DNA from 2 places in the Stenotrophomonas sp. STEN063 genome. Region 2 is predicted to be linked to the other one. Evidence: riboswitches for the same ligand, from Rfam matches in the RefSeq annotation. Region 2 holds a riboswitch; the other holds the start of a gene.
The links. A riboswitch is a leader RNA that binds a small molecule or an ion and turns the genes downstream of it on or off. The one in region 2 is predicted to bind thiamine pyrophosphate.
Positions count from the first base shown of each region.

Region 1: linked by a shared signal. The riboswitch ahead of AC1VWL_RS08950 (TonB-dependent receptor) and the one ahead of thiC (phosphomethylpyrimidine synthase ThiC) in region 2 are both predicted to bind thiamine pyrophosphate.

Region 1 covers NZ_JBXFWF010000026.1:10,038-17,284, forward strand. Annotated here, with positions in the region: gene uvrC (excinuclease ABC subunit UvrC) at 1-1,247, shown strand, start outside; gene pgsA (CDP-diacylglycerol--glycerol-3-phosphate 3-phosphatidyltransferase) at 1,255-1,869, shown strand; tRNA gene AC1VWL_RS08930 (tRNA-Gly) at 1,918-1,993, shown strand; tRNA gene AC1VWL_RS08935 (tRNA-Gly) at 2,054-2,129, shown strand; tRNA gene AC1VWL_RS08940 (tRNA-Gly) at 2,185-2,260, shown strand; gene pnuC (nicotinamide riboside transporter PnuC) at 2,394-2,990, opposite strand; gene AC1VWL_RS08950 (TonB-dependent receptor) at 2,987-5,161, opposite strand; TPP riboswitch at 5,231-5,326, opposite strand; gene AC1VWL_RS08955 (phosphotransferase enzyme family protein) at 5,370-6,506, opposite strand; tRNA gene AC1VWL_RS08960 (tRNA-Gly) at 6,748-6,823, shown strand; tRNA gene AC1VWL_RS08965 (tRNA-Cys) at 6,896-6,969, shown strand; gene AC1VWL_RS08970 (leucine-rich repeat-containing protein kinase family protein) at 7,147-7,247, opposite strand, start outside.
Region 2 covers NZ_JBXFWF010000009.1:34,359-41,605, reverse strand. Annotated here, with positions in the region: gene AC1VWL_RS04200 (BCCT family transporter) at 273-1,853, opposite strand; TPP riboswitch at 2,132-2,233, shown strand; gene thiC (phosphomethylpyrimidine synthase ThiC) at 2,349-4,223, shown strand; gene AC1VWL_RS04190 (DUF4136 domain-containing protein) at 4,330-4,920, shown strand; gene AC1VWL_RS04185 (ion channel) at 4,977-5,660, shown strand; gene AC1VWL_RS04180 (winged helix-turn-helix domain-containing protein) at 5,902-7,247, shown strand, end outside.

The DNA of each region.
Region 1 (7,247 bases), on a different contig from region 2:
TCCTGGAAGGCAAGAGCGATCAGCTCGCCGAAGAACTGATGCAGGCGATGCAGCAGGCCAGCGACACGCTGGAGTTCGAGCGCGCCGCGCGTTTGCGTGATCTGGTGGCTTCGTTGCGCAGCATGCAGAACCGCCAGTACGTGGATGGGCGCGCAGCTGATCTGGACGTGCTGGCCTGTGCAACCCAGGGTGCCAGCGCCTGCGTGATGCTGCTGGCCTTCCGCGATGGCCGCAATCTGGGCACGCGCGCGTTCTTCCCGCGCACCAATGGCGAAGACAGTGCCGAAGAAGTGTTGGCGGCGTTTGTCTCGCAGTATTACGTCGAACATGAGCCGCCCGCCGAAGTGCTGCTGGATCGGCAGATTCCGGATGCGGAGATGATCGAGGCCGCGTTGAGCGCATCGGCCGAGCGCAAGGTCGCCTTGAAGTGGAACGTGCGCGGCGAACGCGCCGGCTACGTGGAACTGGCAAGTCGCAACGCGCAGATCACACTGGTCGCCGAGATGGACAGTGCGGGCGCACAGCAGGCGCGCAGTGAGGCCGTGCGCGAGATGCTGGGCCTGGCCGAGCCGGTCAAGCGCGTGGAGTGCTTCGATATCAGTCACACCATGGGTGAGGCCACAGTGGCCTCCTGCGTGGTGTTTGATGCGGCCGGCCCGGTGCGCGCGCAGTACCGGCGCTACAACATCAGCGGCATCGAGCCGGGCGACGATTACGCCGCCATGCGCCAGGCCATCGACCGGCGGTTCCGCCGCGCGGTGGAAGAGGGCGGGGTGCTGCCGGACGTGTTGCTGATCGACGGCGGTGCCGGACAGTTGGCGCAGGCACAGGCAGCGCTGGCTGACCTGGGCGTGGAAGGGGTGATGCTGGTGGGCGTGGCCAAGGGCGTGGAGCGCCGTGCCGGCCATGAAGCACTGGTGCTGCCCGATGGCCGCGAGTTGCGCCCCGGCGCGGCGTCACCGGCCCTGCAGTTCATCCAGCAGGTGCGTGACGAAGCCCATCGCTTTGCCATTACCGGCCACCGCGGGCGTCGCCAGAAGGCGCGCATGACCAGCAAACTCGAGGATATTCCCGGTATCGGCCCGCGTCGGCGCGCCAGCCTGCTCAAGCATTTTGGCGGCATCACCGGCTTGAAGGCGGCGGGCGAGGCTGAAATCGCCCGCGTGGAAGGCATCAATGCCGCCCTCGCTGCGCGTATCTACGCTAACCTTCATGGTCTGTCGGTACCCGATCCGGCGGCGGAGTAATGTTGTAATGAAATTGACCATCCCCACCTGGCTGACGCTGCTGCGGATCCTGATGATCCCGGTGCTGGTGCTGGTTTTCTACCTGCCTTATGCCTGGACCAATTTCGCCTCGGCGGCGATCTTCGGCCTGGCGGCGATCACCGATTGGCTGGACGGCTGGGTGGCGCGCAAGTACGAGCAGCATTCGGCGTTCGGCGCGTTCCTGGACCCGGTGGCGGACAAGTTGATGGTGGCGGTGGCTTTGTTCCTGATCGTGCAGGGGCACCCGACGCCGTGGATGGCGTTCTGGGCGGCGGTGATCGTCGGCCGTGAAATCGCGGTGTCGGCGTTGCGCGAGTGGATGGCCGAGATCGGCCAGCGCGCCAAGGTGCGGGTGGCGATGATCGGCAAGGTCAAGACCACCGCGCAGATGGTGGCGCTGCTGTGCCTGCTGTACTCGGTGTCGCCCAATACCTCGTACAAAACCATCTGGATGGGCGAGCCGGTTTTCCACATTGGTGACTGGATGTTGGCCATCGCCGCTTTGCTGACTCTGGTGTCTGCACTGCAGTACCTGCGAGCTGCCTGGCCGAGCCTGCGTGAAGACGAAAAAGCCGCAAGGAATGGTGCAGTTAAAAAGTGAACAGGCTGTTGACACTGCGCCCAATGCATGTAGAATTTCGCCTCCCAAGCGGGAATAGCTCAGTTGGTAGAGCGCAACCTTGCCAAGGTTGAGGTCGCGAGTTCGAGTCTCGTTTCCCGCTCCAGTTTCAAGCACCGAGTCATGTTCGTTCGTGGTTCGGTGAGTAAATAGATGTAGCAAGCCTGCGGGAATAGCTCAGTTGGTAGAGCGCAACCTTGCCAAGGTTGAGGTCGCGAGTTCGAGTCTCGTTTCCCGCTCCAGTCTTGCGATACATCTCGAATGTTGGTGCTCTGTTTCAGGTGCTGCATTCAATCCGCGGGAATAGCTCAGTTGGTAGAGCGCAACCTTGCCAAGGTTGAGGTCGCGAGTTCGAGTCTCGTTTCCCGCTCCAGATAATAACCAGCAGATTCCATGTGATATCTGCAGGTAAAGAAAAGCCCCTGATGGGGCTTTTTTGTTGTCCGCGATTTACCTTCAGCCAGCAGCTGCCGACATCGGCAGCTGCTGACAGTGCGTGACGCTGCTCAGCGCGCGCCGTGCGCTGCAGGTTCCGCAGTGGGGGTATGGGCCGCTGCACTCCATGCACGCAGCCCGACCACGGCAAGACCGAGGAAGAACACGTACAACGCCGCGGTCACATGCAGCGACTTGAACAGATACGCGCCCACGTACACCACGTCGACCACGATCCACAGCCACCAGGTGGCGGTATGGCGGCGTGCCTGCCACCACTGTGCGACCAGGCTCAATCCGGTGAGTATCGCGTCCAGCCAAGGCAGCGAGGCATCGGTGAAGCTGTGCATGCCGGCGCCAAGCGCGATGCCGCCAAGCAGGCCGATGCCCAGGTCGCGCAGCATCTTGCTGCGTGACAGGGGCACGATGCGCACGCTGCCTTCGTCGGCGGCATGGTGACGCCAGTTGATCCAGCCGTAGACCAGGAAAACGGCGAAGGCGAGCTGCAGCAGGGTGTCCGAATACAACTTGGCTTCGGCGAATACCAGTGCATACAGCGCGACCGACAACAGGCCGACTGGCCAGGCGACCATCCGCCGTTGCGCCATCAGCCAGACGCCGAGGATGCTGCATAGCGCGGCCGACCATTCGAGCGCGGCGCTGCTCACAGCGCGACGCTCACCGATAGGCGTGCCTGTCGCGGTGCGCCCGGGAACAGGTAGTAGTCACCCATGCTGCTGCCGGTGTCGCGCCAGTAGAAGCGGTTGAAGAGATTGTCCACCGACAGGTTCCAGCTGACTGCGTGGCCCTGCAGCTGGTGTTGGAAGCGCAGCCCGGCATCGAACAGGTTGTAGCTCGGTGCGCGTACTGCGCCATCAGCGCGCGCGGTATTGGCCGATGCGTAGCGCCAGCCGCCGGTCAGGTCCAGCCCTTCTACGAAGGGCAGCGCATAGCTCAGGTGCACGCTGGTGCGCAGCTTGGGAACGTTGACCAGCTGGTGGCCTTCGTAGCTTGGCGTGCCGGTATCGCGTGCACGTGCCTGCAATACGCTGGCGCTGGCGACGATCTGCAGTGCATCGGTGAGCTGGCCGTTGGCGGTCAGTTCAAGGCCGACGTGGGCCTGCTTGCCCTCCTCGACGAAGGTGTAGCCGACGTCGCTGTTGTCGGGCTTTGCGTACTGGTACGGCTGGGTGGTGCGGAACAGTGCCGCGCCCAGCGTCAGCTGCTCGCTGCTGGAATACTTCACGCCGACTTCGAGCTGGCGCGACTGCACTGCCGGCAGGAAGGTGTCGGCATTGGCGGTCCAGAACGGTGCTTCCTGGCCCAGCGAGATGCCTTCGACATAGCTGGCGTAGGCATTGGTGCTGTCGCTGGCCTTCCACATCACCGCAGTCTGCGGCAGGAAGCGCGACAGGCGACTGCGACGTTGCGGGTTGCCGCGCTTGTCGTAGGCGCGTTCGTCCAGGCGCACGTAGCGGCCGCCGGCCAGCCACTGCCAGTCTTCATTGAGCTGGATGCGGTCCAATGCGAAGACAGCGGTCTGGCGGCTGTCCAGGCGACGTGCGGACGCGCCGGGTATCAGCGGCGAGGGTTCGAACATGGGCAGCTGCTTGTCGTGGATATTGACCGTGCCGACGTATTCGTTGACGTTGCGGCGCTTGTCCACGGTGCGGCGGAATTGGTCCGCACCAACGGTCAGCTGATGGCCGATGCTGCCGGTGTCGAAGCTGCCGCGCAGCTCGGCGCGCAGCTCCTGGTTGCGGCGGGTATCGTCCGGGCTGCGGTAGTCATAGATGTCGTAATCGCCGTTGGGGGCGAAGTAATTGCCCGGCACGCTGCCATCGGCACATTCGGCGGCGTAGTAGCAGCCATAGGCGAAGGCGACGTTGTCATCGATCACCGTGCGGCTGTGGCTGACGGCAACGCGCGATTGCCAATTGGCGTTGAAGTCGTAGGTGTGCAGCGCGGTGATATTGGTGCTGGCAATGCCTACCGGCTGCTGCCACGGCTGATAGCCGAGCAACTGCTCACGGTCCACGCCGGTCGGCAGTTCACGTCCGCCCAGCAGCTGGTAGCCTGAGGCCGAGCGCTGCGCGCTGGTCTGGTAGTTGGCATCGACTTCGAGCTTGCCGCGCTCGCCGATCAGCCAGTCGGTCGCCAGCGAATAGAAATTGCGGCGGCCATCGGCATGTTCGATATAGGAACTGCTGTCGTCCCAGGCGGCGTTGAAGCGCAGGCCGATGCGCGGGGTCAGCCAATGGCCGACGTCGATGGCGGCATAGCGCGAGCCTTCGTTGTCGGTGCCGAGGGTGACGGTGCGCACTTCGGCCGGCCGTTTGCCGACGTAGTTGATGATGCCACCCGGCGCCATCACGCCGGCCGCCAAGCCAGCTTCGCCCTTGAGCACTTCCACTGACTGCAGGTTCTCCAGTGCCAGACGCTGTTCTCCTGCTATCGACATGCCGTTGAAGCGGTAGCCAGTGGCCGTATCCAGCGCGAAGCCGCGGATGGCGACGTTCTGGTAGTAACCGACTGGGGCGTAGGCGTCGCCGAGCGAGGCGTCATTGCTGGCCAGCTCGGACAGCGAGCGCACCTGCTGGTGGTCGAGGAAGTCGCGATCCAGCACGTTCATCGATGCCGGCGTGCTTTTCCAGTCGCCGCTGCCGAAGCTGTTGGCGCGGGAGTTGTCCGTCTCCGGCTGGCGGGCCTGCACGCGTACGGTGGCCAGTTCGGTCGGGGAGTGTTCGGCAGCAGCGTCAAGGCCGGTGTCGCTGGCGTACAGCGGCAGGGCGGTGCTCAAGGCGAGAGACAGCAACGTGGGGCGCAGGCAGCGGTTCATTCGATTCGTCTTCAGGCAACAAGGGAGACGAAGCGAAGGCGCGCATGCGCAGCGCCAATGACGGCGCTACGGCTGCTGCTCAAAGCTCCCTACGCCGGTGCAAACCGGATCAGGTTCCAAGGGACTCTCTCAGCCTGGCAAATCCAGGCACCCCCGCTTCAGGGCGCCATTTCACTACAAATGCGAATGATTTGCGAGTCGGGCTGCTTCAGGCGGCGGCGCGCAGGGCCTGCAACAAGGCGTGGCCGTGATGGCTGGCGAACCATTCAGGGTGGCCGAGCATGAAGGGCTGCCAAGCGACATCGGCATTCGCGGTGGAGCCGGTGACGCCTTCGAAATACTCGACTTCGGACAGCGCAAAGTCGAAATGCACCATTGGCAGCAGGTCGGCCAGCAGGTGTACCCGTTCGGCCGACAAAGGCAATACCTCGCGGTAGCCGTCGAGCAGGGCCAATGCGATATCGATACGTACCGCCTCGGCGCCGCGCCCCAGTTCCAGCCAGGCCACGGCATTGCGTTCGATGGCGGTGGCCAGGTCGAACAGGGCGCTGGTGGGAGAGGCCAGGCCGAAATCGAGCACGCTGCTGACCTGCATCGCGTTGTGGCCGTGGCCCCACAGCAGGTTGGAGACGTGCCAGTCGTTGTGCGCCCACAACTGCGGTTCTGTCTGCAGGCGCGCGGGCAGTCCGGCATGCCAGGGCAGGACGCTGCGCCGCAACTGCTGCTCCCAAGGGATACGTGCGAGGTAACGGGCCAGTCCGGGGCGGTTGTGCAGATCGGCCTTGAGTGCGGCGATCGGGTCTTCGCTACGGATCAGTTCATCACGGGCGACCAGCAGATGGGTGCTGCGCTGGGGTGCGTGATAGCTGGCTGAAGCGCGGTGCAGGGTGGCCAGCATGCGGCCGGCAGCGCGGGCTCGCTCGACTTCGGTCAGCAGCGTCCACGAAGGTGCATCGCGGTAAAGGTCCTGGCCATCGGCTACGGCGTGCAGTTCGTAGGTCCAATCGCCGTGCGCAATGGCGGTCTGACCATCGTGGCCATGCAGGAGCTGGGTAACCGGAATCCCGGCACTTGCGAGGTGGGTGATGAATTGATGCTCTTCCTGCAGGCACATGGCGCTGCGGACCAGTCGGTGATGGCGTTTGACGAAGACCCTGCCGTGCTGGCCCTGGACAATCGCGGCGGCCGACATCGGCCGCGGGCTGTGCCATAGCAAGGTGCTGTCAGCGTCCAACTGCGGGTAGCGATTACACAGCCAGGCAAGCTCGGTCGCATTGATGGGGGGCCAGTCAGCAGCCACTTCATCGTTGTTCAGGCCTTGCACGCGGTGGGATTGCTGGGTCATCGGAACAGGCTGGGACAGGTGATGCGAGGGAGGCGAGATGGTACGTCAGCTCCGCCAAGGCTGCTGAATGTAGTGCCGAGCCATGCTCGGCTAGGGGCCTTCCCGGTAAAGCGCCAGCCGAGCATGGCTCGGCTCTACAGGGATTCAAGATCCAACGCCGACAGCCAGACAAGCCATGTGAAAGGAATTGTTAAAAAGCGCTGGCGCGCCCCTGCCGAAGTCTGTATGATTCGCCCACACCGCGGGAATAGCTCAGTTGGTAGAGCGCAACCTTGCCAAGGTTGAGGTCGCGAGTTCGAGTCTCGTTTCCCGCTCCAAATCGGAAAGGGCCCCCGCAGCGGGGTCTTTTCATGTCGAGGCGGTGTAATGCTTCGGCGGTGCAATAGTTTGGCCTGGTAGCAGAGTGGTTATGCAGCGGATTGCAAATCCGCGTACGCCGGTTCGATTCCGACCCAGGCCTCCATGTAGCAAGCAAAAAGCCCTGAGAAATCGGGGCTTTTTTGTTTTCTGCGATTTGCTTCCGGTCAGCAGAGTCCAGGAGTGTGGCGGCGGAGTGCGCTGTTTGTCGCCGTTTCCGGCAGGCGAGCCGCCGCTGACATGCTGCGTGTGAGTGAACGCTCCGGTTGCTGGCGGGCCGCTGTCAGTTGTTGATGCGTGCGGCTATCTCAGCTTCAAGATGGGCGAATGCGCGCCACTCGATAGCCTGCAGTCGCGCGCGATCTGCTGGTGGCAGGCCGCTGC
Region 2 (7,247 bases):
GCAGGGCAAAAGCAAAAGCCATAGCCAAAGCCAAAGCCCCCCTCCCCAACCCTCCCCTTCGCTGCGCGAAAGGGAGGGGGTAGAAGCGGCTACGTCGCCATCTTGTAGATCGCCAGGAACGGCCCCCTCCCTTTCGCGCAGCGAAGGGGAGGGTTGGGGAGGGGGAGCTCTTCGCTGCCGTCCTTACCACCCAATTGTCCAGCCACATCGCGCAGCTGGATGCGAAGCCAGCCAGATGCGCCGCGGCAATTCACAGCTCCCGCAGCTCCCGCCTACTTGTCCAGACCTGGCGAACGCTCAGTGACTGCACGTGCTTCTTCCTGTGCTGCCTGCTCGCGCTCGATCCATGCCTCCATCATGTGCCGTGCGCGCTGCGCGAGCCGGCGCTGGCGGTTGTGCTCGGCGTCCAGCACGCGGTACAGCGATACCATCACCAACACCATCAACAGCGCGAATGGCAAAGCTGCAATGGTGATCATGCCCTGCAGTGCATCCAACCCACCTGCGAGCAGCAGAACCGCTGCGATCAGTGCAATGGCAATGCCCCACACCAGCTTGCGTGACAGTGGCGGATCACCGGCTTCATCGGTGGACATGCTGGCCAGCACCAGCACCGCCGAATCGGCCGAGGTGACGAAGAAGATAACGAGCAGGACCAAGGCCAGGCCCGCGAGCAGCAAGGATGCTGGCATGCTGTCGAACAGCGTGAACAATACCGTCTCATAGCCATTGCCCAACGCCTGGACCAGATCGGCGTGGCCAGACAGCTGCGCCCACAGCGCAGTGCCACCGAACACGGAGAACCACAGGAAGCCGAGCAGGGTTGGCGCCAGCACCACCCCGACCACGAACTCGCGCACGCTGCGGCCACGTGATACCCGCGCAATGAAGGAACCCACGAACGGCGCCCAGGCAATCCACCAGGCCCAGTAGAAGATGGTCCAATCCGCGACCCAGGTGCTGCCCGAGAAGGGCGACATGCGCAGGCTCATTGTCACCAGCTGGTTCAGGTAGGCGCCCAGCGTGGTGGTGAAGGTGTCGAAGATGAAGCCAGTAGGGCCGAGCACCAGCACTGCGGCAAGCAGCAATGCCGCCAGCGCCAGATTGAAGTTGGACAACCACTTGATGCCACGGTCCACGCCGCTGGTGGTGGAGAGCATGTAAAGCACGAAGGCGATGGCGATGACGGTCATCTGCAGTGGCACGCCTGCGGTGACACCGAACACACGTTGCATGCCGGCGGCGATCTGGATGGTGCCGAATCCCAACGTGGTGGCGACACCAATTGCGGTGGCGACCACCGCTGCGATATTCACCAGCTTGCCAACCCAGCCACGATGATGGCGGCCGATGACCGGTTGCAGCATGTCGCTGATCAGGCCGCGACCATTGCGGTTGTACTGGAACCAGGCCATTGCCAGCCCGATCAACGCATAGATCGCCCACGGGTGCAGGCCCCAGTGGAAGAACGAGTAACGCATCGCGGCGCGGGCGGCATCCATGCCTTGCGGCGGCAGGCCTTCCGGCGGGGTGACGAAATGCGATATCGGCTCGGCCGCGCCCCAGAACACCAGGCCGATGCCCATGCCGGCGGCGAACAGCATCGACAGCCAGCTGGCGCGGGAGAAGTCCGGCTCGGCATCTTCACCGCCGATGCGCAGGCTGCCGAAGCGGCCGAACGCCAGGTACAGCAGGAAAGACAGTGTCAGGAACACGATCAGCAGGTACATCCAACCAGCGCCACGCACAACCTGGGCCAGCGCGGCCTGCACCACGTCGTTGAAGGGACCGGGCGCGAGGCCGGCAATCAGCACCAGTAGCGCGACCAGTGCAATGGAAATACGAAACACCATGAAGGAGCTTCTCCGATCAAATGAGCGATTGAGGGGAGCGAGCCTGAGCTTGCAGGACAACCGGCTGGCACCATGGCGCCGGGCCGGGAAAGGAGGGGCGGCAAGCGCCGCAAGGCAGTCATTCGAAACGAGCCTGCGCGCGATGTTACTGAATGGCGCGTCACGATTACGTTAGTGGCCTGTGACGCTGTGCAAGGAGACGCCTGCGGTCAGCAGCTGCAGCCCGTTGACCGGTGTTCCTGTCGGCTTGGCTTTCCCATCGATTGCAGGTCTAATGACGCCCGAAGCGGGGGTACCGTGACCATTGGGTCGCGGTTGAGACATACCCTTCGAACCTGATCCGGCTCATACCGGCGTAGGGAAGCTTCGTGTGCCGCCAGTCGATGTGCCCGCTATGGGCCGGGGCCGGGTGGCGTGCGCCTTCGCTTCGTTCCGTCATGCGAATCCCTCGCGTGGCCTTCGCACCCCGCGTGTGGATAGACAGGACGAATGCCAATGAACGCACAGCCCAGCCTGCAGCAGCAGGCCCAGCAACTCTCCGAATCCGTGACCCGGCCGATTCCCGGCTCGCGCAAGATCTTCGTCTCTGGTTCGCGCCCGGACCTGCAGGTGCCGATGCGCGAGATTGCGTTGACCAGCACGCCCACCCTGTTCGGCGGCGAGGAGAACCATCCGGTCACCGTGTATGACACCTCCGGCCCGTATACGGATCCGCAGGCCAACATCGATCTGGCAGCGGGGCTGGCGGCGGTGCGCAGCGCCTGGATCGAGGAGCGCGGGGATACCGAGCAGTTGGCCGGTCTCAGCTCCGAGTTCGGCCGTGGTCGCCAGCATGATGCCCGGCTGGATGCCGTGCGCTTTCCTGGCCGCACGCTGCCGCGCCGCGCGATTGGTACCGCCAATGTCACCCAGATGCACTATGCGCGGCGCGGCAGCGTTACCCCGGAGATGGAGTACGTCGCCATCCGCGAGAACCAGCGCTTGGATGCAGTGCGTGATGCAGGACTGCTTGCCCAGCATCCAGGGCAGAGCTTCGGTGCCAGCATCCAGCAGATCATCACCCCGGAATTCGTGCGCGAGGAGATCGCGCGCGGCCGCGCGGTCCTGCCGAACAACATCAACCACCCCGAGTGTGAGCCGATGATCATCGGCCGCAACTTCCTCACCAAGATCAACGCCAACATCGGCAACAGCGCGGTGTCGTCGGGCATAGCCGAGGAAGTGGAGAAGCTGGTGTGGGCGATCCGCTGGGGCGGCGACACGGTGATGGATCTGTCCACCGGCAAGCACATCCATGAGACGCGCGAGTGGATCGTGCGCAACTCACCGGTGCCGATTGGCACGGTGCCGATCTACCAGGCGCTGGAGAAGGTGGATGGCCGGGCCGAGGAGCTGACCTGGGAGATCTTCCGCGACACCTTGATCGAGCAGGCCGAGCAGGGGGTTGATTACTTCACCATCCACGCCGGGGTGTTGCTGCGACACGTGCCACTGACTGCCAAGCGTGTCACCGGCATCGTCTCGCGCGGCGGTTCGATCATGGCCAAATGGTGCCTGGCGCACCACAAGGAAAATTTTCTCTACACGCACTTCGAGGACATCTGCGACATCATGAAGGCCTACGACGTGTCCTTCAGTCTCGGTGACGGGCTGCGCCCGGGCTGCATTGCCGATGCCAACGACGCGGCGCAGTTCGGCGAACTGGAGGCGCTGGGCGAGCTGACCAAGATTGCCTGGAAGCATGATGTGCAGACCATCATCGAAGGTCCCGGCCATGTGCCGATGCAGCTGATCAAGCAGAACATGGACAAGCAGCTGCAGGAGTGTGGCGAAGCGCCGTTCTATACGTTGGGGCCGCTGACCACCGATATCGCGCCGGGCTACGACCACATCACCAGCGCGATCGGTGCGGCGATGATTGGTTGGTACGGCACCGCGATGCTCTGCTACGTTACGCCGAAGGAACACCTGGGGTTGCCCAACCGGCAGGACGTGCGCGACGGCATCATGGCGTACAAGATCGCTGCGCATGCCGCCGATCTTGCCAAGGGCCATCCGGGTGCGCAGGTCCGCGACAACGCCTTGAGCAAGGCGCGCTTCGAATTCCGCTGGGAAGACCAGTTCAATCTCGGTCTGGATCCGGAGAAGGCCAAGGAATTCCATGACGAAACGCTGCCCAAGGATGCACACAAGCTGGCCCACTTCTGTTCGATGTGCGGCCCGCACTTCTGCTCGATGAAGATCACCCAGGATGTGCGTGAGTACGCGGCCGAGCAGGGCGTGGATGAAGGGCTGGCGTTGGCGGCGGGGATGGCCGAGAAATCGGCGCAGTTCCGCGAGCAGGGCGCGCAGGTCTACCGGATCGAGTAGACCCGCGGTACGGGGCGGGGCATCCCGGCGGGTGCCCCGGCCCTTGATTGACGCCGGGACGTCGACGGACGTGTTAGCGTGCGCTCGTCCACACCAGGGGTAGGCCATGAAACTTCGCTTCGTTTCCTTGCTTCTCGTCTTGTCCTCGCTGCTCCTGCTGGGTGCCTGCGCCAGCACGCCGCGTGTAGCCAGCCAGGCCGATCCGACTGCCGACTTTTCGCGCTACCGCAGCTTTGCGTTCTACACCCCGCTGGCGCTCGAGCAGCACGGCTATACCACCATCACCAGCAACCGCATCCGCGCCGCGGTGCGCACGCAGATGGAGTCACGTGGTTACCGGTTCGATGAAGCCAACCCGGACCTGTGGGTGAACCTCAACGCCTACCTGCAGGACAAGACCCAGGTCACCACGATGCCGGAAGTGGATTACGACTATTACTACAGCTACCGCGCCCGCGGTTATGTCGCCGTGCCGTACTGGCGTGACCGCACCGACGTGCGCCAGTACACCGAAGGCACCTTGAACATCGACGTGGTGGATGCGCGGAAGAAGCAGCTGGTCTGGGAAGGCGTCGCGGTCGGTACGGTGGGGCGGGTGAAGCCGGAGCAGCGCGGCGAGCGCATTGATGCCGCGGTGGCCGCGATCTTTGCCGCTTACCCGTATCGCGCCGGGATGGCGACCAGTCCGGGCCCCTGAGGTCCGCTCCTGCGGGCCTTGGCTCAACCACACCGTTCGGCACCGGCAATGAAGGGATGCGTATGCAGTCGCGCTTGAGATTGATCGTGATGGCGCGCAGGCACCCATCTGCATGGTTGCTGGCGGTGCAATTGCTGGGCGTTCTGCTTTACCCGGCGATGGAGCACATGCCAGCCGGACGCGCCTTGTTCGGTGCGTTCGGCATGGTGGTGCTGGGGTTGGCGGTGTGGGTGGTGCGGCGCAGTCCGCTGCTGCTGTGGCTGGCGCTGACGCTGGCCATTCCGGCCGTGGTGTTCTCCATCGCCGGTGCCCTGTTGGGGCGCCATTCGCTGGTCGCGGTGGCGCAGGCATTCGAGAGCCTGCTGTACTTCTATACCTCGTGCAGTTTGATTGCCTACATGCTGCAGGACCACAAGGTCACGCGCGATGAGCTGTTTGCTGCGGGTGCTACGTTTACCTTGCTGGCCTGGGCCTTCGCTTTTGCCTATTCAGTTTGCCAGCACGTGTATCCGGGTAGTTTTGTAGCCACCAGCGAAGGTGATTTCAGGAGCTGGGTCGAGCTGCTTTATCTCAGCTTCAGCTTGTTGTCAGGGGTAGGTCTGAGCGACGTGGTGCCAGTGCATCCGCAAGCACGTGCATTGGTGATGTTGGAGCAGTTTGCAGGCGTTATGTACGTTGCCTTGGTGGTTTCGCGGCTGGTTGGCCTGACCATCTACAAGGCAGAAAAAACTGAACGCTAGTTAAAAAAATCGCGCCGTGCGGCGCGAATCATGTAGCTGATTATGTAATTTCGTCGGCGAGAGAGAGCCTGATGTCGTCCACGTGTGGCACGTGGGGAACTTGGTTAGAGTAATATCTGTTCCAGATAAAACATTTGCTCTGTGCGTTGATGCCTTTTGCGGAATTTGGCGGCTTGTAAGGGCGTGGACCCGGAAAGCTGGACACAGGATTCGTGTCCGCCAGCGATTTTGAAAGACCGCGATGGCAACGAACCCCACCGAAAAACCTAGCTCTGACCGACTGCGCGTCGGTGAGTGTCTGGTGGTGCTTTCCTCTCGCGAGGTGCATCTGCCAGGGACACGCAAGATCCAGCGGCTCACACCCAAATCGGTGGGGGTGTTGTTGGTGCTTGCGCGCAGGCCGGGGCAGGTGGTGACGCGCGAGGAGCTGTTCGCCGATGTCTGGCCGGACACCATGCCGACCAATGACGTGCTGACCCAGGCGGTCACCCAGTTGCGCAAGGCGTTTGCCGCAAGTGAGGCCGGCGAAGGTACGCCTTATATAGAAACCATCGCAAAGACCGGATATCGGCTGTTGGCCACGGTGGTTTGGGAGCCGGACGCGGATGTCGCGGCACCCGAGGACGTTGAAGCGGCGGTCACTGAACCAGTTCCTGTAGACGCGGTTGAAGCAACCGCGCGCGAAGCAACGCGCTACAAGTGGCGCAGGATGCGACGTCTTGGACTGCTGGCAATTGGTATTGCCTTGCTGCTCAGCACACTGGTGATGGCGTGGCTGCTGTGGGAGCGTGATGTGCCTCCGCAGGTGGATGCAACGGTTGCCGAGGGCAACCGGGTGGTGGGCAGTCCTGCGCGCCCCTATCGGCTGATTACCGCAACCGAGGACGTTGAGGTCAATCCTTCGCTCTCACCTGATGGTGCGCTGGTGGTGTTCGCGCGTGAGAGGGACAATCGCTCCAGCTTGTGGATACAGAGTGTAAGCAACGCAACCGCCACGCCGCTGCTGGCCACGCCCACAGGGGCTTCGGATCGCTTCCCGGTATGGTCGCCGAATGGCCGCAACATTGCCTTTGCACGCTTCCTGTCGCAGGGGGACTGCGAGGTTCTGGTGGTGTCGGCAACGGGCACTGGCCTGCGCCGCGCCGCGCGTTGCGATGGTACCGATATGCTCAGCTTTGACTGGGCGCCGGACGGGGCGAGCCTGCTGTTTGGTTCCATGACCGGCCGTTACGCCAGCCGTGGCATACGCAGTCTGGACCTGGCATCGGGACGCTGGTCATCGTTGCAGTACGAGATCGGCGCAGACGATTTCGACTATGCACCGCGCTATTCGGCGGACGGAAAAAAAATCGGTTTCGTGCGCAATCCCCAGGTGGGGGATATGTGGGTGATGGATGCCGACGGCAGCAATGCACAGCGCTTGACCGACGAGGCCGCCGAAATCAGGGGCTGGAGTTGGCTGGGCTCGGATGAAATGGTGTTCGGCCGCCGTATCGACAGCGAAGCGCGCCTGTACCGCTTGGATGTGGCGACGCGCGCTTTGCGTGACATGGGCATCGACAACGCACAGAGCCCCGCGGTGTCGCG